One region of the Arthrobacter sp. T572 genome, then DNA from elsewhere that is predicted to be linked to it. Evidence: predicted binding sites of a transcription regulator. Region 1 holds the regulator's gene; each other region holds the start of a gene.
What was found. The regulator LexA, encoded in region 1, represses DNA repair genes until DNA is damaged. The targets are predictions, from matches to a motif close to TCGAACANNTGTTCGA.
Positions count from the first base shown of each region.

Region 2: ACUYMZ_RS20360 (shikimate dehydrogenase) is a predicted target of LexA. The motif match lies at 6,261-6,276, and genes of this name have one in related genera.
Region 3: ACUYMZ_RS07740 (Y-family DNA polymerase) is a predicted target of LexA. The motif match lies at 7,893-7,908, and genes of this name have one in related genera.

Region 1 covers NZ_JBRAZQ010000002.1:1,689,321-1,699,676, reverse strand. Annotated here, with positions in the region: gene ACUYMZ_RS09090 (SseB family protein) at 1-794, opposite strand, end outside; gene priA (bifunctional 1-(5-phosphoribosyl)-5-((5-phosphoribosylamino)methylideneamino)imidazole-4-carboxamide isomerase/phosphoribosylanthranilate isomerase PriA) at 794-1,537, opposite strand; gene ACUYMZ_RS09080 (hypothetical protein) at 1,572-1,712, opposite strand; gene hisH (imidazole glycerol phosphate synthase subunit HisH) at 1,732-2,484, opposite strand; gene hisB (imidazoleglycerol-phosphate dehydratase HisB) at 2,481-3,107, opposite strand; gene ACUYMZ_RS09065 (histidinol-phosphate transaminase) at 3,176-4,273, opposite strand; gene ACUYMZ_RS09060 (LysM peptidoglycan-binding domain-containing protein) at 4,331-4,690, opposite strand; gene lexA (transcriptional repressor LexA) at 5,041-5,787, shown strand; gene ACUYMZ_RS09050 (ATP-dependent DNA helicase) at 5,839-7,902, opposite strand; gene hflX (GTPase HflX) at 7,895-9,457, opposite strand; gene ACUYMZ_RS09040 (class I SAM-dependent methyltransferase) at 10,024-10,356, shown strand, end outside.
Region 2 covers NZ_JBRAZQ010000002.1:4,129,653-4,140,008, reverse strand. Annotated here, with positions in the region: gene ACUYMZ_RS20390 (WD40/YVTN/BNR-like repeat-containing protein) at 1-153, shown strand, start outside; gene ACUYMZ_RS20385 (MoaD/ThiS family protein) at 161-448, shown strand; gene ACUYMZ_RS20380 (hypothetical protein) at 490-726, opposite strand; gene ACUYMZ_RS20375 (FG-GAP-like repeat-containing protein) at 978-3,710, shown strand; gene ACUYMZ_RS20370 (MFS transporter) at 3,827-5,149, opposite strand; gene ACUYMZ_RS20365 (IclR family transcriptional regulator) at 5,351-6,121, shown strand; gene ACUYMZ_RS20360 (shikimate dehydrogenase) at 6,331-7,227, shown strand; gene ACUYMZ_RS20355 (bifunctional sugar phosphate isomerase/epimerase/4-hydroxyphenylpyruvate dioxygenase family protein) at 7,227-9,095, shown strand; gene pcaH (protocatechuate 3,4-dioxygenase subunit beta) at 9,137-10,006, shown strand; gene pcaG (protocatechuate 3,4-dioxygenase subunit alpha) at 10,011-10,356, shown strand, end outside.
Region 3 covers NZ_JBRAZQ010000002.1:1,413,368-1,423,723, reverse strand. Annotated here, with positions in the region: gene ACUYMZ_RS07765 (phospho-sugar mutase) at 1-1,039, shown strand, start outside; gene nirD (nitrite reductase small subunit NirD) at 1,036-1,398, opposite strand; gene nirB (nitrite reductase large subunit NirB) at 1,680-4,307, shown strand; gene cobA (uroporphyrinogen-III C-methyltransferase) at 4,317-5,351, shown strand; gene ACUYMZ_RS07745 (uroporphyrinogen-III synthase) at 5,362-6,519, shown strand; gene ACUYMZ_RS07740 (Y-family DNA polymerase) at 6,536-7,816, opposite strand; gene ACUYMZ_RS07735 (DUF305 domain-containing protein) at 7,990-8,613, opposite strand; gene ACUYMZ_RS07730 (hypothetical protein) at 8,770-9,237, opposite strand; gene ACUYMZ_RS07725 (ArsR/SmtB family transcription factor) at 9,314-9,664, opposite strand; gene ACUYMZ_RS07720 (aquaporin) at 9,747-10,356, opposite strand, start outside.

The sequences.
Region 1 (10,356 bases):
GACACGAGCTGCTGGACGGCGCCGGCGTCCAGCCCGTCTTCGAGGTAGAGCACCACCTGGAGTTCCGGACCCGCACCACCACCGGACACCACCTGTCCATCCGCGGCCCGTGCAGCCACGCCGGCGCCCGGACGCGTTTCCACCCGTCGCACTGCCGGGAAGGCCGTGGCTGCCGAAGCGAGAGCAGACTCCAGTTGATCATCAAGGTATGACGGCGTCCAGTCCCGCTGCTTGGCAAGGGCCCACATCGCCGGGCGCCTTACAACAAACGTGAAGTCCGAGCCCGGATCCAGCACCAGAAGCTGGGCCCCCTCCGAGACCGCTGACAGTGCGGCGCGGGCCGCATAAACAGCCACGGGACGCGCCTCAGCGTGCCAGGCTTCCAGAGCGGCAGCGGAGGTAAACACCGGCATCGCCGTGCGGCCATCGGGCGCCTTCAGTGTGACCAATGCCATATCAGCTTGCTTGTCTGCGTGCAGCCCGTCGACGCCTTCGGCTTCCTGGGCAAGCTGGGCTACCACCGGAACAAAGACCCTGGCGGTGGCCAGCGAAGCAACTACCCCCGCTTCACCGCCGGTACCGTCCAGCAGGGCGCAAACTGCGGCGAGGTAACCCGGATCGGCTGTGCCGTCGTCGTCCTCGAAATTGTGGATCCTGGCGTCCTCGCCCTGCAAGCTGCGACCGGCCCATGGTTGGCCTGCAGAGTCCGTGGCTCCCCCGGCGCCTGCCAAGGCAGCGGCGATGTGTCCAGGCAGCTCCCGCCGGCCCTGGCCTTGGTGCTGTTCGTGCGGCATCAGCGTCGGCCGGCTACATCCAGGGCTTCCGGCAGCGTGAACGCACCGGCGTAAAGGGCTTTGCCCACAATCGCGCCCTCGACACCCAGGGGCACCAGTTCACGGAGGACCCGCAGGTCCTCCAGACTGGAAATTCCACCGGACGCCACAACCGGCTTGCCGGTCCTTTCCACCATCCGGCGCAACAGGTCCACGTTGGGACCTTGCAACGTGCCGTCCTTGGTCACATCCGTCACCACATAGCGTGCACATCCGGCGTCCTCCAGGCGCGCCAGCACCTCCCAGAGGTCGCCGCCCTCCTTGGTCCAGCCGCGGCCCGCAAGGGTGGTTCCCCGGACATCCAGCCCGACGGCGATCTTGTCACCAAAGCGCTCAATGGCGCGCCGGGTCCACTCCGGGTTCTCCAGTGCCGCAGTACCGAGGTTGACGCGCTCAACGCCCAGCTCCAGGGCGCGTTCCAACGACTCGTCATCACGCAGGCCGCCGGACAACTCCACCTTGACGTTGAGCCGGGACACGACCTCGCTGATCAGCCCGGCGTTGTTTCCACGGCCGAACGCAGCATCGAGATCCACCATATGGACCCACTCGGCACCGGCGTTCTGCCAGTTAAGCGCTGCGTCAAGCGGCGTGCCGTAGCTGGTTTCCGATCCGGCCTCGCCCTGGAGGAGCCGGACTGCCTGGCCATCGACGATATCGACGGCGGGCAGGAGTTCCAAGACGTTTTGCTGCGACGTGGTCATGTGTGTCCTAGGAGTCGTTGGGACGCCGGGCCGGTTACTTGCCTGGCAGGGTGAGGAGATAGGCAGCCAGCAGCGACATGGCCGCCAGCACATAGAAGGAGAGGGATACCCACAACGGCTTCTTCTGCTGGTGGAAGGAAATTCCGCCGCCCACCAAAAGGCCTGCAAGACCCATCAAAACAATGGACCACATGTCAGGCAGCGCCGCCCGCGGGAACCGTGGCGGCATCGGAGCCGGGCCTGCGCAGACTGTCGACCCAGTTCCGCAGCAGGCGCGCCCCGGCATCGCCGGATTTTTCCGGGTGGAACTGCGTTGCGCAGAGCGGGCCGTTTTCCACCGCAGCGATAAAGCGTGCACCGTGCTCGGACCACGTCACCTGGGGCGGAGTCATCCGCGGCTGGACGACATCGAAGTTCCAGTCCTGGACGCCGTAGGAGTGGACGAAGTAGAAGCGTTCATTCTCCACGCCGGCAAAGAGCTTGGAGCCTTCCGGGACATCCACGGTGTTCCACCCCATGTGCGGCACCACGGGCGCGGGCAACAACTCGACCTTGCCAGGCCACTCTGCCATGCCCTCCGATTCGGTGCCGTGTTCCACACCGGCTTCGAAGAGCACCTGCAGGCCCACGCAGATCGCCAGGACAGGACGTCCACCAGCCACCCTGCGGCCGATCATCCGGATCCCGTCTACCGCCTTGAGTTCCCGCATGACCGTCTCAAAGGCGCCCACGCCGGGAACCAGGAGTCCGTCCGCGTTCAACACATCTTCAGGCTTGGCGCTAAGGATGACCTCGGCGCCTGCCCGTTCCAGGGCGCGTACGGCTGACCTGACGTTGCCGGAACCGTAGTCCAGCACCGTCACGGTCGGCTTGCCTTCCGGCGACGCCGGCCTCACGGCGGCGGAAGCGTCCGCTACCGCCCCGTCCTTCAGGATCTGGCCGCTCATAATGCCCCCTTGGTGGATGGAATGCCTTCGACGCGCGGATCGGACTCGACAGCCGCCCGGAGCGCCCTGGCGAAGGCCTTGAACTGTGCCTCCACGATGTGGTGCGGGTCCCGGCCGGCAAGGACGTTCATGTGCAGGCAGATGCCGGCGTGCAGGGTAATGGCTTCAAAAACGTGCCGGGTCAGGGAACCCGTGAAGTGTCCACCAATCAAGTGGTACTCCTGGCCTGCGGGCTCACCTCCGTGAACCAGGTAGGGACGGCCGGACACATCCACCACTGCGTGGGCCAAGGCCTCGTCCAAGGGCACAGTCGCCTCACCGAACCTGCGAATGCCGGCCTTGTTGCCCAGCGCAGTGCGAAGCACTTCACCGAACGTGATGGCGACGTCCTCCACCGTGTGGTGCGCGTCGATGTGGGTGTCCCCTGTTGCCTTGACGGTCATGTCGATCAGCGAATGCTTGCACAGAGCCGTGAGCATGTGGTCATAGAAGGGAACCGAGGTGCTGATGTCCGAGACACCCGAACCATCCAGGTTGATTTCGACCAGGACGGAGGACTCACTGGTGGTGCGCTCCATGCGTGCAGTGCGGGCAGCGGACGGCGTAGCGCCGGTTTCGCTCATTGGGACGTCCTTCTACAACAAGTTTCGGGTGGGTTCTGGTAACAAGTTTAGTTGGCCGGCGGGCCGGCTCAGGCCAGCAGTGCTTCCAGCGCTTCCAGGAAGGCTGTGGTTTCCTTCTCGGTTCCCGCCGTAACGCGCAGGTGCCCCGGGATGCCGACATCACGAATGAGCACACCGGCATCCAGCAAGCCCTGCCAGATGGCATGCGGGTTTTCCAGGCCGCCGAAGAAGACATAGTTGGAGTCCGACGCGGCCGGCTTCAAGCCCAGGCGAAGGAGTTCCGTGACAATCCGGTCGCGCTGGACTTTGATGTCCTCCACATCAGCCATGAGGGCTTCCCGGTGGTGCAGAGCGGCCAGGGCCGTGGCCTGGGTGACAGCCGACAGGTGGTACGGCAGGCGTACCAGTCGAATGGCATCCGTTACCTCGGGAGCGGCTGCCATGTAGCCGATGCGGGCACCGGCCAGGGCGAAAGCCTTGCTCATGGTCCTGGAGACAATGAGGCGCTCCCGGCCCGGCAGCAGCGTCAGTGCGCTGGGCGTGTTGTCATGGGCGAACTCGTGATAGGCCTCGTCCACGATCACGATTGCCTGGCTGGCCTCACCGGCCTCGTAAACCGCCTCCACGACATCCAGGCCAAGGCCGGTGCCCGTGGGATTGTTCGGGGAACACAGGAACACGATGTTGGCTTCGGTCTCGAGCACCTGGCGGGCCGCAGAAGCGGCATCCAACCCATAGTTCTCTCCCCGGACACCGCTGACGTACTCGGTGTCCGTGCCGCTGGCCAGGAGGGGGTACATGGAATAGGTGGGCGGGAAGCTCAGTGCTTTGCGTCCCGGGCCGCCGAAAGCCTGCAGGATCTGCTGAAGGACCTCATTGGATCCGTTGGCCGCCCAGATGTTGTCAGCAGACAGGCCGTGCCCGAGGTACTCGGCCAAGGCTACCCGAAGCTCGGTGAACTCACGGTCCGGGTATCGGTTGAGGCTGGTCGCAGCCGCGGCGACGGCCTCGGTGATGGCTGCCTGCACGTCGGCTGGGACGCCATGGGTGTTCTCGTTGACGTTGAGCAGGACGGGGACGTCAAGCTGCGGTGCGCCGTAGGGGCTCAGTCCACGCAGGTTGGTCCGGAGGGGAAGGCGGTCAAGTCGCTCAAGCTGGTCACTCACCACCACAGTTTAAGGGGCCGCGGCGACCCGCCGGTAACTGTGACAGCTGGAAGCACCTCAGCCGGCGGGAACGAAGAGCTGCTGGCCCGGCTGGATGCGGCCGCCCGGGAGGTCGTTGAGCTGGATGATCTCTGCGATGACATCCCGCGGATCGCGGTCCGGGGCGGCGGCCCCGGCAATACCCCAGAGGGATTGGCCGGGCTGGACTGTCACGGAGACAGCCACGGGCGGCTGGAGCTGGGATGGGGAATCCGATGCCTTGGCCGGAGAGGTAATGAAACCGGCCAGGCTCAGGAGGGCTGCTGCCAACAGCATGGCCGGGATTCCGAAGAAGACAATCCTGCCGCGCCGGGTCAGCCGGATACGGGCCGGAACGGGGGTACTGCGGAAATCACTGAACGCGGTGACTGCGTACATGAGCTGAGCCCTTCTAAGCGATTGCCTGGGCCGGAAACCGGACAGGCTGCCAATTCTTGTGCCCCCCCCCGGCCCGAACCGATGTTCGAACGCAGTGTCCGGACATTCCATGCGAGCCAAGGATTTATAGAACACATATTCGAACCTTGCTATGACATTTTTAGCACTTATCAACGAACGATGTCGAGACTCGCTAGAACAAATGTTTGATAAACGCATGCGCCTGACCTACGTTTGACTGAAGGAACAAGCACTGTTCCAGTGGAACAGGAGGGTCTGACATTTTTCGGACCCCCATCCCCGGACACCTCCTTGTGGAGGCCGGGCGGAGCGGAAGGGCAATGGCGTACATGGCATCCAAGGCCAACGGCGGCGGGGCACCCCTGCGGAGCCAACAGCCCCAGAAAAGTCCCAAAAGCCTGACCGTCCGTCAGAAGAAGATCCTGGAAACCATCCAGCGGTCAGTCAATGACAACGGGTACCCGCCCAGCATGCGTGAGATCGGCGACACTGTCGGCCTGGCAAGCCTGTCCAGCGTCACGCACCAACTGTCCCAGCTGGAGAAACTCGGGTACCTTCGCCGGGACCCCAAGCGTCCAAGGGCAATGGAAGTCCTGATGCCCCTGACGCTTGACAGTGGCGCCGCGATCCCGGGCGTGGAAGCACCCGCAACCCTCCGCACCACCGGCGGGCTGGCCGTCACGGAACTCGCCAGCGCGAGCGACACCGCCATGGTTCCGTTGGTGGGCCGGATTGCTGCCGGCGGTCCGATCCTCGCTGACCAGACCGTAGAGGACGTCCTCGCACTTCCCCGGCAGCTGGTAGGCCACGGCGAGCTGTTCATGCTCAAGGTCGCCGGCGACTCCATGATCGATGCCGCGATCTGCGACGGCGACTGGGTAGTGGTGCGGCGCCAGAACGACGCCGTCAACGGAGACATCGTGGCGGCGCTGCTGGACGACGAAGCTACCGTGAAGACCTTCAGGCAACGCGACGGCCACACATGGCTGCTGCCGCAAAACACCCAGTACGAACCCATCCTTGGTGACCAGGCCACCATCATGGGCAAGGTCGTTTCAGTTCTCCGCTCGCTCTAGCTTCGGCGCTGCGCCCGCTGTGGCTTCCAGGCTGTTCCCGCTCCTGGAGCGTCAGCCCGTGGAGGCACTAAGCCTGCGCAGAACGCCCTGGACCACCTTGCTGTCCGTCGTCGCCCAGAACGGCGGGAGGGCAGCACGCAGGAACGCCCCATAGCGCTCCGTGGAAAGCCGCGGGTCCAGGACCGCGACGACCCCCTTGTCCCCTGTGGAACGGATCAGCCGACCGGCGCCCTGCGCCAAACGAACCGCGGCATGCGTGGCCGAGACGGCCATGAAGCCATTGCCGCCGGACTGTGCCACAGCCCGCGACCTTGCCGTCATCAGAGGATCGTCCGGACGGGGGAAAGGTATCCGGTCAATGACCACGAGCCGGCACGAGCCGCCGGGCACGTCTACCCCTTGCCACAGGGACATGGTCCCAAAAAGGCAGGTATCCGGTTCGTCGGCGAACTGCTTCACCAGCGCGGCCATGGTGGATTCACCCTGGCAGAGAATGGTGTCATCGAGTCGCAGGCGCATGGCGTCAGCTGCTTCCTCTGCCGCCCGCCGTGAAGAGAACAGGCACAGTGCTCCGCCGCCGGATGCCCGGATCAGGTCTTCCAGCTCATCGAGCGCTTCCGGGGACGTTCCGCGCCCGGGCTTGGGCAGGTGCTGCGCGACGTAGAGCACACCCTGCTTTGGATAGTCGAAAGGCGATCCGACATCCAGGCCTGTCCAGCTTGGCGCCCCGTCGCCCACAAGTCCCAGTCCCCCGGCAGCCGGCTCAAATGCGGATCCGATGGCCAAGGTGGCGGAGGTAAGCACCACGGTGTGGCCTGCGAAAAGCCCTTCCCTAAGCCTTCCTGCCACACTGAGGGGAGCGATGTTGATCAGGGCGGGGGCGGTTTCATCCGGCTGGGAGTAACCCTGCTGCGGATCGAATGTACTGTTCCTGGAGAACCAGACGACTTCGCGGTTTTCCTTCGCAGCGAGCAGCCGCTCTGACAGTTCCAGGATGAGAAGAAGCCGTGACCGCGCGAGCTGCCTGCCGCCGTCGACCGCGTTCTGGCCCGACGAATCCGGCTTGGAGTCCGAGAGCGCGGCACGCGCAGCATCACGCAACTGGTCGATGCAGTCCAGTAGTTCATCGTTCAGGCCGTTCGGCAGCAAGCCGTTGGGAACTCCTGCAATTGCCAGGTCCAGCCTATCGGCCGCGGCGTTGAGGGCATCCACGGTAATCGCCGTGTGCTTCCGGGCACTGGATGCTGCGGCGTGCACCATGGCCACCGACAATTGGCCCGACACAGCACCGGTCACGCGGTCCTGGAGCTCATGGGCTTCATCCACCACCACGACGTCGTACTCGGGAAGGACAGCAAGCCCTTCAAAAGCGCTGACAGCAAGCATCGCATGGTTGGTTACCACGACGTCGGCTTCTGCAGCCCTGGCCCTGGCCTGTTCGCTGAAGCATTCTTCTGCCAGGGGGCATTTCTGCGCTCCCAGGCACTCCATGGACGTGACGGACACCTGCCTCCAGGCCCGGTCCGTGACGCCCGGCATCAATTCGTCCCTGTCACCGGTGGACGTGGTCTCCGCCCACTCCCTCAGACGCACCACTTCCTTGCCCAACTGCGACGACGGCCCACCCACAGACGCTGCGAAGTGCGGGACACTGGTGTCCTCGCCCAGCGAAAAGAGCTGGCCTTCGGAGGGTTCCTCGCTGGGAAAACCACCCTCGAGTTTCTGGAGGCAGACGTAGTTGGCCCTGCCCTTGACCAGCGCCACGTTCACGGGACGGTCCAGGGCAGGGCCAATGGTCTCCAGGAGCCGGGGAAGATCCCGGCCAACAATCTGTGTCTGCAGGGCCAAGGTGGCGGTGGACACGAGCGTGGGTTTGTTGCTGTCCATGGAATGCGCGATCAACGGAATCAGGTACGCCAGTGACTTGCCCGTACCCGTCCCCGCCTGCACCAACAGATGTTCCCCGGACTCGATGGCACGGGTCACGTGCTTGGCCATTTCATGCTGCCCGGTACGGCTTTGGCCGCCCATCCCGGCAACAGCCTTTTCCAGCAACCCGAGGGTGAACTTCTCCCCCGGCGACTCGACGGCGTCCGCCGCCACCTTTTCAACCATTGGTGACGAATGACTCCAGTTCAGCGGCCAACCCTTCACGGACCATGGCCACCACGCGCGTGCCGTCTTCCTGGTGCTCAAGGCTCAGGATTTCCGCGTCCGAAGAGTGGAGCTTGCTGATCAGCTCGCCGCGGTTGTAGGGAATGAGCACGTCCAGCCGGACACCGGGCCGCGGGATGGCCTGGCTGATCGTTTCCAGCAGTTCCGCGATGCCCTGCCCTGTGCGGGTGGACACCACGGCATGACGGGGCTCTTTCTGCTTCAGACGCTCCACGACGAAGGGATCGGCGACATCCACCTTGTTAAGGACAATGATCTCCGGCACCTTGCGGGCGTCGACTTCCGTGAACACCGCCCGGACAGCAGCGATCTGCCCTTCCGGGTCCGGATGGGAAGCGTCCACCACATGGAGGATCAGGTCAGCATCGGCAACTTCCTCCAGCGTGGAGCGGAATGCCTCCACCAACTGGGTAGGCAGCGACCGGACGAAGCCCACAGTATCGGCCAGCGTGTAGCCGATTCCGTCGGGCGTCTGCGCCCTGCGGACCGTGGGGTCAAGGGTAGCGAACAGGGCGTTCTCCACCAGGACTCCCGCGTCAGTCAGCCGGTTCAGCAGGGACGACTTACCGGCATTGGTGTAGCCGGCAATCGCAACGGACGGAATGGCATGACGACGGCGGTTGGCCCGCTTGGTCTCGCGCGCCGGCTTCATCGCGGCAATCTCCCGACGCAACTTGGCCATCCGCGTACGGATGCGGCGGCGGTCGAGTTCGATCTTGGTTTCACCCGGACCACGTGAACCCATGCCGGCGCCGGCGCCGCCCACCTGGCCACCGGCCTGCCTGGACATCGACTCACCCCAGCCGCGAAGCCGCGGAAGCAGGTATTCCAGCTGTGCCAGTTCCACTTGGGCCTTGCCCTCGCGGCTCTTGGCATGCTGGGCGAAGATATCAAGGATCAGGGTGGTTCGGTCCACGACCTTGACTTTGACGATGTCTTCGAGGCCACGGCGCTGGGACGGGGACAACTCAGTGTCCACCACCACGGTGTCAGCGCCGGTGGCGGCAACAATGTCCTTGAGCTCCTGCGCCTTGCCGGAACCAAGGAACGTACCGGGATCCGGCTTCATACGCCGCTGGACAAGCCCGTCCAGGACCTCGGACCCGGCCGTCTCCGCCAGGGCCGCGAGTTCACGGAGCGAGTTCTCCGCATCGGCCAGCGTTCCTTCGGTCCAGAGACCGGCGAGGACCACCCGTTCCAGGCGGAGTTGGCGGTATTCGACTTCGGTGACGTCTTCGAGTTCCGTGGAAAGGCCGGCAACACGGCGCAGTGCGCGACGTTCGGCCAGGTCTTCCTGCTCTCCGTCGTAGACGCTGTGCTCTTCATCAAGGGTGGAGATGGCCTGGGCCTTGCCGAACACGCCTTTGTCCTGGTTGTCCCCGGATGCCTGCGCGGGGACATCCTTGGAAAGAATCCGGTCGATGACGGCCTGGATCTGTTCAGGACTCATGTCCTGGGCGTCGGAATCGGATCCGGAATGGTTCTGGGTGGTCATGGTCTCCTTAGACTGTTCGGCTATTCCAGAATAATGCTGATTGCGTGCGCGTGGGGCAGTATTCGCGCTGGGCTGACGGGATTGGGCCAAAAGGGCCTCCTGTGATCTGAACAGGCAGCCGGGTTTCCCCGTGCGTGCTGTAACAAGCGGGTGCTTTTCATCAAGCGGGAGTCCGCTGCGGAGGACCATCCCGGCGCCGGGAAAATGCCAACTCTTGGCAGCCTGCCGACGCGGCGACCGATTCCTGAATGGAGCGGTATCCGGGCGATGGCAAGTGCGGAAGAGGTGATCTTTTACTGAGCCCGCGGCACCGTATCCTTGATGGGAAGCGGTGGGCGGATGAGCCGGATGGATCCTGCCTGGCGGAATCGCCGGTGGCTGATGCTGTTCAACGCAGGTGCGGTTGAAGCCAGATCAGCGACGGCGTGCGTCGCGGGCGGTGCCGGTGGGACGGCCGGTTACTCAAAGATCAAGAACATGCATCCAACACTATCATCCGGTGTCAAATTGGCCTTCTGTGCTTGCAGTTTCCCAAGCGGCCCCACGGGCAACTACGCTGGCAAATTATGGAGTCTGCACACTATTTCAGCGCCCAACCGGCCGGTCCCTTTATCCGGAAGCCGCTCACGGTGGAACTGGCCGGAGCGACCCGCCACGTGCACACTTCATCCGGGATCTTCAGCCCAGACGGGATCGACAAAGGAACTGCAATACTGCTCGCAGAGGTTCCCCCGCCCTCCCCGCAGGGCAACCTGCTGGACATTGGGTGCGGGTGGGGCCCGATTGCCCTCACCATGGGGCTGATGGCGCCCTCTGCGCAGGTCCATGCCGTGGACGTCAACGAGAGATGCATCGTTCTGACCAACGAGAATGCGCAGTCGCTGGGCCTGCCGAATGTC
Region 2 (10,356 bases), 2.4 Mb from region 1:
GCCGCCGTCGTGGTTGGAAACCCAACGGGCGCGGACCAGCCGCTGGCAGTCGCGGAAGCGACGGTGCTGGCAGAGGCTGCAGAGGTCGTCGAGACAGCTGCGAAAGCAGCCGGGACGCCCGGGGACACTGCCAGCGCTCCGGTACCCGGTTAGGTCCGTTGTGGCTGACATTACGGTCCTGCTGCCTGGCGTCCTGCAGCCGCTCGTCGGCGGACAGTCCTACCTGACTGCGTCCGCCGACGGTGCTGTGACCGTTGGACAGTTGCTGGACACCGTGACCGGTGAATACCCGGTGCTGGCCCGGCGCCTGCGCGATGAAACCGGTGCGCTCCGCCGTTTCGTGAATATTTACGTGAACGGCGATGAGGTCCGGAGGCTGAAAGGGCTTGATACGGAAGTTGCGGGCGGCCAGGAGGTCTTGATAATCCAGTCCGTGGCCGGCGGCTGAGCTGGTGTTCGGGGTCGGGCCAGGCTCACTGTGGCGGTAGTTCAGGCAACGCGCCAAACACTGCATTCGTCGGTGTTGATGGCTTTCCTCATCCCGGAGATGCGGTCCATGATCCAGACAACACCGATTCCCGGCGCTGTTTCCTGGACGAGTCCGCGGCGGACCACCACGTCATCGTAGGCGGGGCCCACGGACAGTCGGGCCTCGATTTCGTCTCCGCGGTGAAGCTGGCTGACGGCTCGGATACGTGTGGTTCGGGTTGTGGCATCCTTCAACATGGTGTCCTCCTCCTGACTGGAGCTTGTGCCTGCAGTTGCCGGCTATTCCAGTGTGGAGGGGCAATGTTGCCGACGTATTTCGGCGTGGTTAGGGTCCGGTAAGCATTGCGGGTTGGTCGCGTATCGGGCTGCTGCCACAAGACGCGCCGAGTGTTGGCCCGGACCTCCGCGGGCTGGTGCGGACCCCGCTGTAACCTGATGTCGGTTCTTGAGACTCACAGGAACCACAGCCTCCGCCCCCGGGAGATTTCATGGGTTTCTTGCGTCGTTCCATTGCGTTGTCCACAGGCTTGGTGGTGTTCGCCACCGGCCTGTTTTTCGTTCAGGCGCCGGCCACCGCCGTGCCGGCACCAACACCGGACAATCCCAACGTCAGGTTCGTCGAGGGAACCCCGCATTCGGAGCATACCTTCGAGGGCCCGGCCGGGGTGGCGACGCAACCAGCCGACGAATCCGCCGATGTCGAATCCCTCCTGCGGGACGGTGCGGCCGCAACCGGCCCGGGCGGCAATATCCGCGTGAAGCTCGTGACAGCCAAGCTGGCCGACAACACGAATGCCGTCTCCATGTCCGGGGCCGAGCAGGCAGTTGTTGCCACCAGTAATTACTGGAAAGCCATGACGGACAATAAACTCTCCATGTCCGTGGCCAGCAAGGTCGCCGGCTTCCAGTCCAAGGCGAGGTCCACGGACAGCTACAGCACCATCATGTCCACCATCACCAGCGAACTGACCTGGGCTCCGAATCCCTACACGGCACTGGTGATCTTCATCCCCACCAGCACCCTGTCCGGCAATGCCCTGGGTGCCGGCTACAGCAGTGGCAGCTACAGCGGCAGGGTCCTGCTGCCGCAGATCAGCAACTTCACCAACAACGTGATCAGCCACGAGTTCGGCCATGTCATCGGCTTGATGCATGCCGATGCGCTGCAGTGCGGCAGCGGAGCCTCGGACGTGGGTGTCAACAGCAACGGCCAGTTCACCGATCCCTCCTGTTACGTCCGCGAATACGGCGATACCACTGACATCATGGGCGCGGCGCAGTTCGCATCACCGGTGGTCAGTTCCACCCTGTGGGACTATGCGGGCTTGGGCCGCGGAGATGAGATCCGCGACGTCGGTGTGGCCACGGGTGTCAAGAGCTATACCCTCAAGCCGTGGGGAGGCACGGAAGCCCAGCGGGCCATCAAGTTCACGGACCCCGTCAGCAAAGAGGTCTACTACCTTGAACTGCGGCAACCGGTCGGCTACGACAGCTACCTTTCCGGCGCAGGCCGGGAAGGAAACCGCGGCGTAAAAATTGTCCAGCGCGGCGGCGCCACCATTGCCTCCTCCCTGATTCTCATGCCGGACACACGGCCATTCAGTGGCTGGTACAGCTCCAACCATGCCTGGCAGGCGGGCTCGACCTTCACCACGTACACGGGCACACAGGTGACCATCAACTCTGTCAGCTCCACGTCCGCCACGGTCACCATCAACGCCGACCCCAAGCTGAAGGCGCGCATGCGCTTCTCGGCCGGGGATTTCGACGGCGACAAACTCGCCGATGTCATCTCCCGCGAAACCGACGGCTCCCTGCTCCTGTACGCGGGCCTGCGCGGGAACCGGCTGGCCAACCCGGTCCAGATTGGCTCCGGCTGGGGGATCTTCAATTCCGTGATCGGCACCTCTGATTTCAACGGTGACGGTTTCCCGGACATTCTGGCCCGGACCAGTGACGGCGCACTCTGGCTCTACCCCGGCAACGGCAAGGGCGGATTCCTGGCCCGGAGCCAGGTGGGTGTTGGATGGCAGGGCTTTACGAGGTTGCTGGCCGTTGGCGACTTCAGTGGAGACGGCCGCGCGGACCTGATGGCCACGACCACCGACGGCCGGCTGTGGCTCTACCCGGGCAACGGCGCAGGAGGCTTTCTGACGCAGCAGCAGGTTGGACAGGGATGGGATGCCTTCACCAGCCTTACCCCTGCAGGCAGCTTCGGCGGCGGGAAGGCCGGGCTCCTCGCCCGCACGGGCGATGGCACCCTCTATGTCTACCCCGGCGATGGCAAGGGGGGCTTCCAGCCGCGTGCCGCCGTCGGGAGCGGTTGGAACCAGGCCGGTGACATTGTTGGCGGGCAGGATCTGACCGGTGATGCAACCGCCGATGTTCTGACCGCCAGCGGCGCGGACATGCGCGTCTACCCCGGCGACGGGTCCGGCTTTGCCGACCGGCTCGCCATCGGTACCGGATGGAGCGCGTTCCGCCAGGTATGGGAAGCCGGGGACTTCGACGGCGACGGCGTGGCCGACATCCTGGCCCGGGGCACTGACGGCGCACTCTGGCTGTATCCGGGCAACGGCTCGGGCGGCTTCCTGCCGCGGGTCCAAGTGGGGAGCGGGTGGAACATGTTCACCGCGGTTCTGTCGGCAGGTGATTTCGACGGCGATCGGCGCCCGGACCTGGTGGGTCGGGCCTCCGATGGAACGCTGTGGCTCTATCCGACCGACGGGTCGGGGCGATTCCTGCCCAGGAAACAGATCGGCACAGGCTGGCAGGGCTTCACGCAGTTGCTGGCTCCCGGCGACTTCACGGGTGATGGCAAGCCGGACATCGTGGGCCAGACCGGCGACGGTGTGTTGTGGGTCTACCCGGGCAATGGCTCGGGCGGGTTCCTGGCTCGGAAACAGATCGGAAGCGGCTGGAACATGTTCAACCTGGTGCTTCAGGCAGGGGACTTCAACGGCGACGGACGTGAAGACCTGCTGGGCCGCGCAGCCGATGGCGGGTTGTGGCTGTACCCGGGCAATGGTTCGGGCGGGTTCCTCCAGCGCTCGTACCTTGGTTCCGGCTGGAACATGTTCTCCGGCATGGCCGCCCTCGGCAACGGGTTCACGGGTACCGGTGATCCTTCCGTTGTGGGTGTTGCCGGAGACGGCACACTGCTCATGTATTCCGGGACCGGGCGCGGGGCCTTCAAGCCGGTGGTGCTGAACCCGCGGTAGATGGTTTTTTCTTGTGGGACACACGGGAATGCCCGGCATGTCGGGGAACATGCCGGGCATTTTCGCGTGTCGTCACCGATGGACGCGCCCTGGAACCGGGAAGGGCGCAGCGAGTGTTACTTGTGCAGTCCCAGCTGGGCCGTGGGAACCTTGGCAGATTCACGGGCAGTCAGCGCGGAGACGGCAGCGATCACGCAGATGACACCGCTGAAGATGGAGATCTGGACCCATCCACCGGGCTTGGTGCCGCCCATGGCAGTGACGATCGCCGGAGCGAAACCTGCCATGAGGAAGCCGAGCTGGGTGCCGATGGCCAGGCCGGAGAAGCGGACCTTGGTGCTGAACATTTCACCGTAGAAGGACGGCCATACGGCGTTGGCTGCTGCGTATCCGAAGGAGAAGAACACCACGGAGACCAGGAACATGAGCGGTACGTTGCCGGATTCCAGCGTCAGGAGGAAGACCGGGGTCATGATGGCACTGGCCAGTGCGCCATAGATGAAGACTGGCTTGCGGCCGATCTTGTCGGCGAGCATGCCGAACAGGGGCTGCGTGCCCAGAGCCACGATGTTGGCCACCACTACCAGCCAGAGGGTGATCGTGCTGCTGACGTGGGCCACATCCTGGGCGTACTTGATGGCCAGGGTACCGAAGACCGTGCTGACAGCGGCAATGAAGGCGCAGCAGATGACGCGGAGAACGTCCCGCCAGTGCAGTCTCAGGAGGTCGGCCACGGGAAGTTTGGCGATCTGGTTGTTCTTCTTGGCTTCTGCGAAGGCGGGCGGCTCATGCAGTGTGCGGCGGATGAAGTAGGCAACGATGACCACCACGGCGCTCAACCAGAACGGGATGCGCCAGCCGATGCCGTACTTGATGTCGTCGGGCAGTGCCACCACCGGGATGAAGACCAGTGCTGCCAGGATCTGGCCGCCCTGGGTGCCTGTCAGGGTCCATGAGGTGAAGAAGGAGCGGCGGTTGTCCGGCGCGTGTTCCAGCGTCATGGATGAAGCGCCGGCCTGCTCGCCGGCCGCGGAAAGGCCCTGGCAGAGACGTGCCAGCACGAGCAGGACGGGCGCCCACCAGCCGATGGTCTTGAAGTCGGGGAGGCAGCCGATCACGAAGGTGGCCGCACCCATGAGGACCAGCGTGAACATGAGGACTTTTTGCCGTCCGATCCTGTCACCGAAATGGCCCAGGATGATGGCGCCGACCGGACGTGCGACGTAGGCGAAGCCGAAGGTCGCGAAGGACATGATGGCTGCATTGGCGTCAGCGTCAGGGAAGAAGACGTGCGGGAAGATCAACGCTGCGGCGGATCCGAAGATGAAGAAGTCGTAGTACTCAACGGCGCTGCCCAGGAAGCTGGCGAGTGCGGCTTTCTTGGGTGTACCCGTTGTTGATTCAGTGCCGGGCGTCGCTGACGGCATTGTTTGGCTCATGGGAGGTTCCTTCTGTGACAACGATGTCGCGGGTAAAGCGAAGAGGGATCGCGAGCGAGGTGCGGCTGGCTTATCCCGACAGTAACCACATGGTGAGAGCTACTTGTGCAATACAGCAATAGTGGCTGTGAGTGCGGTCACTTGTCAAGAGAAGTAATCACCATCTAGAAATAGCTCTCACTATGTGGGAGCATTTCCCTTATGAGTGTGAAAGAGGACACAAAGACCGACATGGTGGGCAAGGCTCTGAGCCTTTTGGTTTTGCTTGGCGACGAACCGAAGGGCGCCAGCGCCGCGGACCTTGCGCGAAGTGCGGGGTTGCCGTTCAGCACCACTTACCGACTGCTTGGCTCGCTGACACGCGACGGGTTTGTGGACTATGAGGCGGATGGTCGCCGCTATCACCTGGGCCTTCGTGTATTCCAACTTGGGCAGCGGGTTTCCAACCATCACGGTTTTGCCGCTACTGCACTGCCCGTCCTCCAGCGAGTCACCGAGCGAACACATGAGGCCACCATCCTGTCAGTGCGCGACGGCGACCATCACCTGACGGTCAACAAGGTCGATGGCCCCAAGACTTTCCGGGTGACCAGCGATCCGGGCCACCTCGGAGCCCTGCATACGACGTCGGTTGGCAAAGCGATCGTCGCCTTCGAAGAGGACGTGGAACGCAAGCGCCTCCTGGAGGAGCTTCCGCTGGAGGCCTTGACGGAGCACTCCATCACGGACCGCGACAAGTTCCGCGAGGAGATCGAGCAAGTCCGCCGCCAAGGCTACGCGGTGATGGATGAGGAAAACGAGATAGGGATGCGGGCCGTGGCTGTCCCGGTCCTCAATTCCCAGGGCCATGCCTTCGCTTCGATCGCCACCGCTGTTCCCGTGTTCCGCCTGACCATGGAGGAACTCATCGCCCATGTGCCCACCCTGCAGGAAGCCGCTGCCGAACTCGCGGCCCGCCTGCCCCAGCGCTGACCCAACTGGGTCGCATTAGTGCGCGTTTTGACCGCGCTAAACGCGCTTAAGTGCGACCTAGTTGGGGGCGAGGGGGAGCGCGGGGGAAAGATGTTCGCGATAAGAACAAGCGTGCGGAATATGAACAACTGTAGTAATCTGAATCATACGTTCGGTCCGAACAGCGTTGAGCGCTTCGGGCAGGCCGTGAAAGTAAAAGGAGCTTGAGGATGAGCAACCGAGCCGAATCCGTTCTGGTGGGCCTGATTGGCGAAGGCGTGATGCCCTCGCTGACTCCGCCCATGCATGAACGCGAGGCCGATGTGCAGGGCCTTCGCTTGCTGTACCGCCCCATCGACCTGCTGGAGCTCGCGCTGCCGGCCACCGCCGTCGGGGATCTCCTGACAGCAGCCCAGCGGATGGGCTTCAACGGCCTCAACATCACTCATCCGTGCAAGCAGTTGGTGCTGGGGCACCTTGACGAAATTTCCGACGACGCCGCTCGCCTGGGTGCCGTAAATACGGTCCTGATCCAGGACGGCCGGTTCGTCGGCCACAACACGGACTTCTCCGGCTTCGGCGCGGCACTCAGCAATGGACTCCCGAAGGCCAAGCTCGACCACGTCGTCCAACTGGGTGCCGGAGGTGCCGGCTCCGCCGTCGCCTATGCCCTGCTCAAGGCCGGCGCCAAGCACCTTGACCTCGTGGACATGGACGCAAGCCGTGCCGGCGAACGCGCTGCCGAACTCGGCGAACTTTTCCCGGCGGCAAGCATCACAGCCCGCAGCACCTCTGAGCTGGGCCAGATTATGCCCCTCGCCGACGGCCTGGTGCACTGCACCCCCGTTGGGATGGCCGCCCACCCCGGCCTGCCGCTGGACATCGACTTGCTCGAATCACGCCACTGGGTGGCAGACATCGTCTATCGGCCCATTGAAACTCAACTGGTCCGCGAGGCGCGCGCCAAGGGTTGTGACGTGCTCGACGGCGGTCGCATGGCAGTTGGTCAGGCGGCGGACGCCTTCAAGATCTTCACTGGCAGGGACGCTGACCGCGACCGCATGCGTGAACACTTCCTGGACCTCATCGCCGCCGAAGAATCCGCACTCGTGAAGGCGGCCCACTGATGCGCACGGGAATCGCCACGGTCTGCCTGTCCGGCACGCTGAAGGAGAAGATGCAGGCCTGCGCCATCGCCGGGTTCGACGGCATCGAGATCTTCGAGCAGGACCTCGTCACCTCCTCGCTCAGCCCGGAAGACGTTCGTAAGATGGCGGCGGACCTGGGTCTCGGCCTTGATCTGTACCAGCCGTTCCGCGATTTCGACGGCGTCACACCGGACCTGCTGAAAGCCAACCTCAAGCGCGCGGAAGCCAAGTTCAAGCTCATGGCCCGCCTGGGCATGGACACCATCCTGGTTTGTTCCAACGTTGCCACGGCCACTATCGATGATGATGAGCTTCGGGCCGCACAGCTGGCCGAACTCGCCGAACTGGCCGGGGACCACGGCGTCAAGGTTGCCTATGAGGCTTTGGCCTGGGGCAAGTACGTCAACGACTTCGAGCACGCTTACCGCCTGGTGGAGATGGTGGACCACCCAAACCTGGGGACGTGCCTGGACTCGTTCCACATCCTCTCCCGCGACTGGGACACGGCGCCGATCGAGGATATCAACGCGGAGAAGATCTTCTTCGTCCAGGTAGCCGACGCCCCCAAGCTGAGCATGGACGTGCTGTCCTGGAGCCGCCACTACCGGGTCTTCCCCGGGGAGGGGCAGTTCGAGCTCGCCAAGTTCATGGGACATGTGGTCCGCGCAGGCTACACGGGCCCGGTTTCCTTGGAGGTCTTCAATGATGTGTTCCGCCAATCGGACGTGGAGCGGACAGCCGTGGATGCCATGCGTTCGCTCATCTGGCTGGAAGAACAGAGCGCCAAGTGGTTGGCCAGCAGCCCGGCGTCCGGCTCGGCAGGAGCCCAACAGAACTCCCGCCGTCGTTATCCCATGGAACTGGCCACCCTGCCCAAGGTGAACGAGCCCGCCGGGTTCAACTTCGCCGAGGTCAAGGCTGACGACACTGCGCAGCTGGAGAAGCTCCTGGGCCAGCTCGGCTTCGAGTTCGAAGGCCGGCACCGGACCAAGGACGTGCAGTTGTGGACCATGGGCCAGGCCCGGGTGATCATCAACGAGCAGGCGGCCTCCCATACGGAACCGGCTATTGCCGCGTTGGGGTTCGACGTCGACTCTCCGGTCATTGCCTCCGCTCGCGCCCAGCAACTCAAGGCACCAGTGGTCGCCCGCAAGGTTCAGGCGGACGAGGAGGTGTTCCAGGGCATCTCTGCTCCGGACTCCACCGAGATCTTCCTGTGCCATGGCAACCCGGACGGAACAGCAGCATGGACGCAGGAGTTCGGCGAGGGGCTGGAGCACCCGCGTGCACGGCAAAGCGCCGTGATTGATCACGTGAACCTGGCCCAGCCATGGCAGCACTTCGACGAGGCCGTCCTCTTCTACACCAGCGCGCTGGCCCTGGAACCCCAGCCTTTCGCCGAGGTTCCCAGTCCCAGCGGCCTGGTCCGCTCGCAGGTCATGGAGACCAGCAATGGTGCGGTGCGGCTGGTGCTGAACCTGGCACCCGTGCAGCAGGCATCCACGCCAAAGACTTATCAGGAACACATCGCCTTCGCCGTCGACGACCTCGTGGCAACAGCCCGGTCGGCGCGGGACCGCGGCCTTGAGTTCCTGCAGATTCCGGCCAACTACTACGAGGACCTGGATGCGCGGTTCGATCTTGTATCCGGATTCCTGGACACGCTCCAGGAACTCAACCTCCTGTATGACCGGGACGCCAACGGCGAATTCCTCCACTTCTACACCGCCACGGTTGGCAGCGTGTTCTTTGAAATGGTGGAGCGCCGCGGCAACTACAACGGCTACGGAGCCCCGAACGCCACAGTCCGCCACGCCGTCCAATACGACTCACTCCACCGGGCCTAGCTGCCCGGACCCGACAAAGAATCCATAGAAAGGAGCCGGCTGTGCCGCAAGACAACACCGCACAAGCCCTCGAATCGGAGGAACTGGTGCCGCCAGCTGAGCCACACGCCGCGCATGAGTCCAAGAAGGTGGAAACGCAGGCGGACCTCAGTGCCGAGATCAAGGCGATCGGCGACCGCTATGCCGAGGCACTGAAGAACGGCAAGGCACCGGAAACCATGCCGCGCCTGGACTACGCACCGTACCGCAGTTCCATCCTGCGCCACCCCACCAAGAACCTGCACCACGCAGATCCGGAGACCATCGAGCTGTACTCGCCGGCGTTCGGCCACCAGGACGTGCACGCGCTGGAGTCGGACCTGACCATCCAGCACAACGGCGAGCCGCAGGGTGAACGGATCATCGTCTCGGGCCGGGTCCTCGACGGTGACGGCCGCCCGGTTGCCGGCCAGCTCGTGGAAATCTGGCAGGCCAACGCCGCCGGACGCTACATCCACAAGCGCGACCAGCACCCCGCCCCGCTCGACCCGAACTTCACCGGCGTCGGACGTTGCATCACCGGCGCTGACGGCTCCTACTCCTTCACCACCATCAAGCCCGGCGCGTACCCCTGGAAGAACCACCTCAACGCCTGGCGTCCGGCGCACATCCACTTCTCCATGTTCGGTTCGGAGTTCACCCAGCGGATCGTCACCCAGATGTACTTCCCGGGTGACCAGCTCTTCCCGTTGGACCCGATCTACCAGTCGATCGTGGACCAGGACGCCCGTGACCGCCTGGTTGCGCAGTACGACCACGAGCTGACCAGCCCCGAATGGGCCCTCGGCTACAAGTGGGACATCATCCTGACCGGTTCCAAGCGGACCTGGACCGAGAACGAAGCATACGGCGACGCCGGGGACGAGGAGTAAGCACATGAGCAAGCTGACACCCACACCGGGCCAGACCGTCGGACCCTTCTACGGCTACGCCCTTCCCTTTAACAAGGACAACGAACTCCTGGCACCGGGCAGCCCGGGCAGCATCCGTCTCCAGGGCACGGTGTACGACGGTGCGGGCAACACCATCCCCGACGCCATCCTGGAAATCTGGCAGCCGGACTCCGACGGCAACATCGTTCAGCGCACCGGCTCACTGGTCCGTGATGGCTACACCTTCACCGGTTGGGGCCGCGGCTCTGTTGGAAACTCGGGCGTGTACACCTTCACCACGGTCAACCCGGGGCCGCTTAAACCCGGAGCGGCGCCGTTCATCTCCGTGG
Region 3 (10,356 bases), 280 kb from region 1:
GGTGGACAGGGAGCACTTCCCCGCCCGCGACCTGAAGATTGTGCTGACTCCCATGCACGGCGTAGGCGGTGACACTGCTGTGTCTGTCCTGCGCGCTGCGGGCTTCACCGATGTGACCCTGGTGGCAGAGCAAGCCCAACCGGATCCGGACTTCCCCACCGTCGCGTTCCCCAATCCCGAAGAGCCAGGCGCGCTGGACCTGGCGTTGGCCACGGCGGCGGACCTTGGCGCGGATATCGTCCTGGCCAATGATCCCGACGCCGACCGGGCGGCCGTTGCTGCGCTGGACCCGGCGACAGGTGCGTGGCGGATGTTGCGCGGTGATGAGGCAGGTGCCCTTCTGGGCGCCCACATCGCGGCACGGCTGGCTGCGAACGCCACGGGTGACGAAGCCCCCGAAGGTGTCTTCGCGAACTCCATTGTGTCCTCACGGCTGCTGTCCCGGATCGCCGCTACCGCAGGCTACGCCCATGTGGAAACCCTGACGGGCTTCAAGTGGATCTCCCGCGTTCCCGGACTGATTTACGGCTATGAAGAAGCCTTGGGCTATTGCGTGGCACCGGACCTGGTGCGCGACAAGGACGGCATCTCCGCGGCCGTGCTGATCGCTGAACTGGCTGCCGCTGCCAAGGCCGGGGGCAGGACGATCTTCGACACCCTTGACGAGCTGTATTTGGTCCACGGGCTCCACGCCAGCGACCAACTGAGCATCCGGGTGGCAGACCTTGGGTTGCTGGATGCCATGATGAACCGCCTGCGGGTCACCCCTCCCGAAGCGTTCGGAGGGTCCGCCGTCGAGGTATTCACGGACCTCGCCGAAGGCAGTGCGGACCTGCCGCCCACCGACGGTTTGCTGTACCTGACCCGTGACCAGAGCCGCGTGATCATCCGGCCCAGCGGCACCGAGCCCAAGCTGAAGTGCTACCTGGAAGTCATCCAGCCCGTAGAATCCGCCGCTGAACTTCCGGCGGCACGCCAAGCAGCGCGGACATCCCTGGACGATGTCCTCCGGGATGTCCGCGAAGCGCTGGGGCTCTAGAGCCCGATCTCGATGAAGCCGTCCACCAGGCGCGTGGCATAGGTCGCGAGCTTGAGCTCCGGGTTGGTGAAGCACTCGCCCGTTTCGAGGTCGTAGACCTCCTTGTGCAGCGGCGAGGCGATGGTCGGGCGGCTGCCGCGCGATCCGATGATGCCCCGCGCCATGACGTTGGCCAAGGTTGCAGGGTCCTGCTGGGCGACGGCGAAGACCTCACCCGGGGCGGTCAGGAACAGGGCCACTTGCGTGCCCTGGATCAGTGCCGCCTCGCCCCAGGCCGGTTCGAGCTCGTCCACCGGGCACACGCGGTGCCAGGTTGCTGTGGCGGACAGGTTCTCTGCGCGGTCAAGAATTACGGTCATTTCAGCCCCTCTCGCTGTGTCCGGACGCCGGCATCTTCCACCTGCACTCCCCCGGACGGGCCACGTTCGCGGCCACTCCTTCACGCTAGGACGCGGGTGTTTCATCAGGTGTCCGCGTATGTGTCCAGCGCGTAAAAGAGACCTCACGCGGCCGGAAACGCGTTCGTGATGCAGAAGTTAAGATCACGAAACAAACGGGAAACTGAAGCGAAACTGCCCCTCCCTAGGCTGGTTCCACAAGTTGCGGAGATCCGTCTGCGACCTTTGCGAAAGGCCCACCAGTGACCGGACACACTTCAAGTACAGAAAACCTGCGCCGCATCGTGGTTGTCGGAGGCGGCCCTGCAGCCCACCGTTTCACCGATGCCATGGTCAACCGTGGGCTTGAAGGTTGGCAGGTAACAGTGCTCACGGAGGAAGCCCACCTTCCCTACGACCGTGTGGCCTTGAGCAAGGCCCTCACCGAGACCGGCGTGGACCTCACCCTGGGTGCGGCGTCCATGTGGGACCACGAGGCAGTGACGCTCAAGACCGGCGAGCGCGCCGTCAAGATCGACACCGTAGCCAAGAGTGTCCTCACCGCTTCCGGCAACAAGTATGTGTACGACCAACTGGTGGTCGCTTCCGGCTCGGACGCAGCCCGGCTCCCCATTCCCGGTGCGGAGCACACGCATGTTTACCGCACGCTTGAAGACGTGTGGGCCATTAACAAGGCCATTGCGGAACTCGGTGCAAAGCTCGGCCGCAAGGTCAACGCCGTCACCATCGGCGGCGGCCTGCTGGGCCTGGAGTCCGCCGCCGGAACCGAACAGCTCGGCGCCAACCCTGTGGTGATCAACGGCTCACCGTGGCTCATGAACACCCAGCTGGACGAGGGCGCAGGCCAGGCGCTGGGGCGCCTGATCGAGGCAAAGGGCTTCGAGGTCCACGGCGGCGTCTTCCCTTCCGAAGTCGTAACGGACGACGACGGCCAGGTCACCGGCGTGCTGATGGCAGATGGCCGCACCATCCCCGCTGACCTGGTGATCGTGGCCATCGGTGTGAAGCCGCGCGACGAGCTTTTCCGTGCCGCCGAAGGCGAAGAGCAGCTCTTCAGCCTCGGCCAGCGCGGCGGTGTAGTCATCAATGACTTCTGCGCCACCGAAGTGGAGAGCATCTGGGCGATCGGCGAGGTAGCGAACTTCGGGGGCATGTGCCTGGGCCTCGTGGCCCCGGCCAACACGATGGCAGAGATCGTGGCTGACCGGCTGCACGGCGGCCAGGCAACGTTCCCTGGTTTCGATACCGCCACCAAACTGAAGCTCTCGGGTGTGGACGTTGCCAGCTTCGGCGACGCTTTCGCCCGCACGGAACATTCCCTGGAAATCGTCTACGCCGACCCTGCCCGCGGTGTCTACCAGAAGATTGTCACCACCGATGATGCCAAGACGCTTCTGGGTGGCATCTTCGTGGGCGACGCTTCCCCTTACATGAGCCTCCGCCCGTTGCTGGGCCGTGAACTTCCGGCTGAACCGGGTGCCTTCCTGAGCGCTGCCGGTGGTGGCGAGGCTCCGGAAACCGAACTTCCGGACGACGCGATCCTCTGCTCGTGCAACAACGTGGCGGCCGGTTCGATCCGCGACGCCATCAACGGCTGCGGCACCTGCGAAGGAAACGCTCCGGTGCAGGAACTCGGTGGCCTCAAGGGCTGCACCCGGGCCGGCACCCAGTGTGGATCGTGTGTTCCCATGCTCAAGAAGCTCCTTGAAGGCGAACTCAAGAAGTCCGGGATCGAGGTTTCCAAGGCTCTCTGTGAGCACATCAGCCTCTCCCGCCAGGAACTCTTCGACGCCATCCGGGTCCTGGAGCTCACGTCCTTCGAAGACATCATGGCCAAGTACGGTACCGGCGCCGGCTGCGACATCTGCAAGCCGACCATCGCCTCCATCCTCGCCAGCCAGCACTCCGCCTACGTCCTTGATGCCGGCCGTGGCACCCTGCAGGACACCAACGACCGGGCTTTGGCGAACATGCAGAAGGACGGCACCTACTCGGTTGTCCCCCGGATTGCCGGCGGTGAGATCACGCCCAAGGGCCTCGGTGTCATTGCCGCCGTGGCCGAAAAGTACGGCCTCTACACAAAGATCACAGGTGGGCAGCGCATTGACATGTTCGGGGCACGCCTTGAGCAATTGCCCGAGATCTGGAAGGAACTGGTGGACGCGGGCTTCGAGTCGGGCCAGGCCTACGGCAAGAGCCTGCGCACCGTGAAGTCCTGTGTCGGTTCCACCTGGTGCCGCTTCGGTGTCCAGGATTCCGTACAGATGGCCATCGCCCTCGAACTGCGCTACCGCGGCCTGCGCAGCCCGCACAAGCTGAAGATGGGTGTTTCCGGTTGCGCCCGGGAATGCGCAGAGGCCCGCGGCAAGGACGTGGGAGTCATCGCCACGGCCGACGGCTGGAACCTCTATGTGGGTGGTAATGGCGGCGCCACTCCGGCCCACGCCCAGTTGCTTGCCAAGGACCTGGATGACGAAACCCTCATCAAGTACATCGACCGTTACCTCATGTACTACATCCGCACGGCAGACCGCCTGCAGCGCACCGCCCGGTGGCAGGAAGAACTCGACGGCGGGCTGAAGCACGTTGAGGACGTGGTGGTGAACGACTCCCTGGGTATTGCCGAGGAACTGGAAACCGCCATGGCCAAGCACATCGACACCTACGAGGACGAGTGGGCCGAGACCCTGAAGGACCCGGAACGCCTCCGCCGTTTCCGTTCGTTCGTCAACGCTCCCAACCAGAAGGACGACTCCATCGCGTTCGTTCCCGAGCGTGGCCAGATCCGACCCGCCACCAACGAGGAAAAGGGCAGCGTGCTCATCGCTTCCAGCATCCCCGTCCGCAGCACCGCCGGCGCAGAAAATTAGGGGTAACCAATGCAGCTCACCATCGACCTGACCGACCGGGACGTCCTTGTTGCCGGTTCCGACACCATGGCCCGCCAGGCCGTCCGCCGCTACCGGAACGCCGGCGCCGTGGTGCACAGGATCAGTGTCCCCTCCGCCGCCGCCTGTGACGGTCTGCTCGCCCGCCGTCCGTTCCTGGTTGCCGTGGTGGACGACGGCGATGCCGGCTGGCTGCCGCTGGTGGAAGGCTGCAAGGAAGCCGGCATTCCCGTGGCCTTTGAACCGGCAGCCGGCGAAGAAGGGCACGTGACCCTGGTGGGCGGAGGCCCCGGCGCACTGGACCTCCTGACGGTGGGGGCGCTGGATGCCCTGCGGGATGCCGACGTGGTGTTCTATGACCGGCTGGCGCCCTATCAGGAACTGGCCGGCCTCACCTCCGCAGATCTGGTAGACGTCGGCAAGCAGCCAGGCCACCACAAGGTGACTCAGCGTGACATCGAAAAGCTGATGGTCGAGGCCGCGCTTCTGGGCAAGAACGTGGTGCGACTCAAGGGCGGCGATCCCTACGTCTTCGGGCGCGGCGGCGAGGAAGTGGCAGCCTGCGTTGCCGCCGGCGTCCCCGTGCGGGTGGTCTCCGGCGTTACCAGTGCGATCTCCGTTCCGGCGGCGGCCGGGATCCCCGTGACGCACCGCGAGGTCAGCCACATGTTCACCGTGGTCTCCGGCCACGCACCACTCACTGACAAGGAGCACCTCCACTTGGCAGGCCTTGGCGGGACCATCGTGGTCCTGATGGGCATCGGAACCCTCCCCCAACTGGCCGCCGGGCTCCGCCGGGCCGGTATGAATGCCGATATGCCCATGGCTGTGGTGGAGCGCGGATACCGCCCCGGCCAGCGCACCACAATCGCGGACCTGGGTACCATCGAGACGGCTGCAACCGGCTGCAGCAACCCGGCCGTGCTGGTTATTGGCGAGGTGGTCAGGGTGGCTGAAGCCAACCGCAATCATGCCCAAGCCTCTGCCGAACTGAGCCGACTCGCCGCTTCCCTCCTTGAAGCCTGAAGGTAAACCCATGACTGTTACCCGTGCCCCTGAAGCCCAGGATGCCGTAGCTTCACCTGATGCTGCCGAATCAGCCGAAGCTCCCTTGGACGGTTTCCGCATCGGCGTCACCTCGCACCGCCGTTCCCGGGACCTTATCGAGGCCCTCGAACGCCGCGGTGCGAGCGTGCTGCATGCCCCGGCCCTGAAGATCGCTCCAGTCCAGGAGGACCTGGTGTTGATCGAGGACACCCGGACCATCATTGAGGCCAGACCGGACATCTGCATCGCCACCACCGCCTACGGCATGCGCCGCTGGTGTGAAGCCGCCGACTCGTTCGGCATCGGCGAACAACTGCTGGAGGCACTTTCCGCCTGCCGCATGTTTGTCCGGGGACCCAAAGCCCGCGGTGCCGTGCGCGCGGCCGGGCTTGCCGACGTCGGAATCAGCAGCGACGAAACCACGGCTACCCTGGTGGATATGCTGCTTGCTGAAGGCGTCCGCGGCAAGACTGTTGCGGTGCAGCTGCACGGCTACACCGACGTCCGGCAGCTGGAACGACTGCGCATGTCCGGAGCCAACGTCCTGACCGTGACGCCGTACCGCTGGGTCAAACCGGACGGGGAAGACAAACTCCCGCGCTTGATCGAGGCCGTGGTCAGCGGAAACCTGGATGTGCTGACCTTCACCAGCGCACCGGCTGTGGATGCCCTGTGGAGCACCGCCCATGAGATGGGCCTGTACAGGCAGGTCATCGAGGCCCTGAAAGGACCGGTGACCGTAGCCGCCGTCGGGCCTGTGACCGCGCAGCCGCTGGTCGATGCGGGCCTGACGCCCCTGATCCCGGACCGGTTCCGCATGGGAGCCTTGATCCGGCTGGTCACCGAGCACTTGTCCCTGAACCATGTGCGCCGCGTGGAAACGCCCTCGGCCACCATCGAGCTGCGCGGACGGTGCCTGCGGATCAACGGCGATGTGGTGGACCTGGCTCCTGCTCCCCTGCTTCTCCTGCGGGCTTTGCTGGGGGCCGGCGGCGCTGTGCTCTCCCGTGAGGCGTTGTCCGACCTTCTTGATCTTCGCGGTTCCGTCCACGCTTTGGACATGACGGTCAGCCGGCTGCGGTCCTCGCTGCCGGACGGGAAGCTGGTGGAAACCGTGGTGAAGCGCGGGTACCGGCTCCGCATCTAACTGGTGGTGCACCCCGCTACGCCGCCTTCACCAGGGGAAGCTCATCCCAGTTGGTGGTGTAGCGGGGGCTCAGCATGCCCCGTTTCATGGACCAGTCCGGCCCGCCCCTGATGCCGGCATGGCCCAGGCCAATGGAGCCGCGCCCGTAGCGCTTGCTGACAGTTTCCAGCAGCGTTCCGATTCCACGTTCCTCGTGGCGGTTCTCGAAGACCTCCAGCGGCTTTTGGTTGCCGCTGGGACGGAGGTCCGTGACCATGATGCCCGCCTTCGCGTAGCGGACGCCGTCCTGGATCCTGGGCAGCAAGGCGTGCGCGGCCTTGGTCAGGAGTACCGGGTCCGCGGTGGGCATGGGCAGCCGCACATTGACGCTGGGGAACGATGTGTCCCGGGGGTTGTACACGGATGTGGCAGCAAAAGCGGTGAGGAGTTTGGCTTGCAGATCGTGTTTGGCAAGCCGGGCACTGGCCATTTGGCCATAAACGCTCAGCACCTGCCGCAACTCCGCCGCACTGGTGATGGGCGTTGAAAACGAGCGAGAGAAAATCAGTTGGTCGCGTCCTATCCGTTCCTCCTCCATGGGGATGCACGGGGTGCCCTGCAGTTCCAGGACGGTCCGCATCATGACGATCGAGAACTTGTCCCTGAGGGCAACCGGATCCGCCCTGACCAAATCCAGGATCGAGAAGATGCCCATCGCATTCAACCGCTTGGTCAGCCGGGTAGCCACACCCCAGATTTCAATCACGGACAGCCGCGCCATCAGGGCTTCCCGCTGCTCTGCGGGTACCGATTCCCAACGGCACACGCCGTCGAACGCCGGGTTGTGCTTGGCCCACTTGTTGGCGAGCTTGGCGAGCGTCTTAGTGGGAGCAATCCCCACGCACACAGGGACTCCCACGTGCCTGCGGCAGGCGTCCTTGATGGTCCGGCCGAGTTCCAGGAGTTGGTTTGGGCCACCCTTGACCCCGAGGAAGGCCTCGTCAATGGAATAGATCTCCTGCCATGCCGAGTACCGGGCCAGCAACTCCATCACCCGCGAGCTGATGTCCCCATACAGCTCGTAATTGCTGGACAGTGCAACGAGTCCCCACTCCCTGGCCCTGGGTGCCAGCTTGAACCACGGGTCCCCGAGCCCGATCCCCAGCTTCTTGGCTTCCGGGGACCGGGTGACGGCGCATCCGTCGTTATTGGAGAGCACAATGACGGGTTTGCCTTCCAGCGCCGGGTTGAACGCGCGTTCGGCAGAGGCATAAAAGCAGTTGATATCCACATGGGCGATCTCCTGCATCCGGTGCATGATGGTTGGCTTGGACACTTTCCCTCCCGGCTCTACCAGATGAACGTTCGCGCGGTGAAGCGCGACACGGCTCAATTCGAACAAATATTCGAATACTTCCACTGTAGATCGGGGCACCGACAAAAAGGGAGCACCCGGCTGCCGGCGATGGTCGGACGGCAGCCGGGTACGGCCTAGAGGTTGGCCAGCAGCTGCTGCATTTCCTTGATTTCAGCTTCCTGGGCGGCCACGATGTCCCTGGCCAGTTGCACCGCCTCGGCGTTCTTGCCATCGGCGGTTTCGGCCTTGGCCATCGTCACGGCCCCCTCATGGTGGGCGACCATCTGGCTCAGGAACAGCTTCGCGGCCTCCACACCCTGGGCCGCTTTGAGCCTGGACAGGTCTTCTTCACTCATCATGCCGTCCATGCCGTGGTCGCCGGTCATCATGGTGGGCTCGTTCCAGCTCTTCAACCAGCCGGTCATTCTCTCGATTTCAGGTCCCTGGGCGTCCTTGATCCGGGTCGCCAAGGCGCTGACGTCGGCAGGGATTCCCTGCTTGGCGAGGATCATCCCGCTCATCTCCACCGCCTGGGCATGGTGCGGGATCATCATCCGGGCGAACATCGCATCAGCGGCGTTATGGTCACCCGCCGCCGTGGCGGAGGACGAGGGCATCATGGATGAGCCCATGCTGCCATGGTCCATGCCCGGCATGGAGGTTCCGGACGATCCCGGGGTATTGGTGGAACATCCAGCCAGCGTTATGGCTGCGGCGACGGCAGCGGCAGAGAGGGACAAGAACTTCTTAGTGTTCATCAAAAGATCCTTCACGAACGGTCACGGCGGCACGGCCCCCATGACAGGTATCAGCGGAGCTCTGCCCGAGGGGTAAACCCGTCCAGGGCAGACAGGAGTGACTGCCAAAGGCAGCAGACAAAAGACGAGCACCGGGCATGGGCCGGCCCGGGGTGTCTATGTTCTGCTGATCGACAAATCACCCGGTGAAGGACTACCGGGCTGGTACGACCACATCGATCCCGCATGGCTGGACACGGCACGGTGCGCCGGGGAAAGGAACGATGCGCGTTCGGGTAACGGAGCTGCGAGACTGGCTGTTTTGGGGGACGGGATGCAGGAGCTCCCCATGGCGTGCTCTGTAGAGCAGTTTCCCTGGCACATGCACTGTGCCGGGGCGGCCGTGCCGGCCCCGGTATCAGCGGAGGTGGCGTGGCCGGCATGCCCGGCTGCTGCGTGCCCTGCCGCGGTGGCATGGTTCACGACGGCGGTGCTGGCCGCCGTGCCGACGGTCGCGGCTTGATGGGTGGAGTGGGCTCCGCCGATGAGGATGTGCATGCCGAGTATTCCGGCGATCAACGCCAGCACGGCCGTCAGGAGCCCGCCGCCCAGGAGGTACTTCGTCCATCCCGGCTGTGCTGCCATGACGGTCCCCTTCCCGCTGCGCGGCTGTTTTTTCCCGTTCCAGACTACCGGCCCGCGAACTGGTCCCGGCGGCCGTTCACAGCCGGGCCAGGATCCCGGCGACATCATCCAGCGCACCGGGGACCAGGGAGAAGTACGCCCAGGTGCCGCGTTTTTCCCGATGCAGCAAGCCGGCATCAACCAGGATCTTCAAGTGGTGCGACACAGTGGGCTGGCCAAGGTCCAACGGTTCGATCAGGTCACACACGCATGTCTCGCCGGTGGAGGAATTCTTGATGATGGACAGCAGGCGGAGCCGGTTGGGATCCGCCAGGGCCTTGAAAACCGCCGCCTTCTGCCTGGCCGCCCCCTCGCCCAGCACCGTCTCCCCTGCAGGGCCGCAGCAGGGATCGGAGGTGGCCGGTTGGAGGACAGGCAGCGTGGTCATCCATCCATTATGCCCGAACATTGACTGCTATCAATATAGTCGGCGCCCCCCTCCTGGCCTGGAGCCACGTCATCACCCGCGGTCAGGAGCCCGGCTTCTCCAGCGGGTGCGGGATGACGACATCGTCCGCGCCCTGTGGCGCAGCAGGGAAAAGGACAGCCAGGACCCCGACGCCGATGGCCGCGCCAGCCAGTTGCGCGACGATGAAGCCGGGCACGGAGCCTGGAGCGATACCGGCAAAAGTGTCACTGAAGATCCGACCGACCGTCACGGCGGGATTGGCGAACGCCGTCGAGGAAGTAAACCAGTAGGCCGCGCCGATGTAGGCGCCCACGGCGGGCGCGGCCAGGTTGCCGCGGTTTGTTGCGGCGAGGGCGAAGATCAGCAGGAGCAGGCCGGCGGTGGCCACCACCTCGCCGAGTACATGCCCGCCGGTCAACCGCTCCTTGGTGGAGATGGCCGTTCCAACGTCGAACATGGCGTTGGCCAGGACGCTGCCGCCGATTGCCCCGGCGGTCTGCACCACCACATAAACACCAAGTTCGGGCAGTGAAAGGCCGGCGTGGAGCCTGCGCCCAAGGAACCAATCGGCAAGCGAGACGACGGGGTTGAAGTGCGCGCCGCTGACAGGCCCGAACACCAGGATCAGGACGGTGAGACCAAGCACGGTCGCTGTGCTGTTCTGCAGCAAC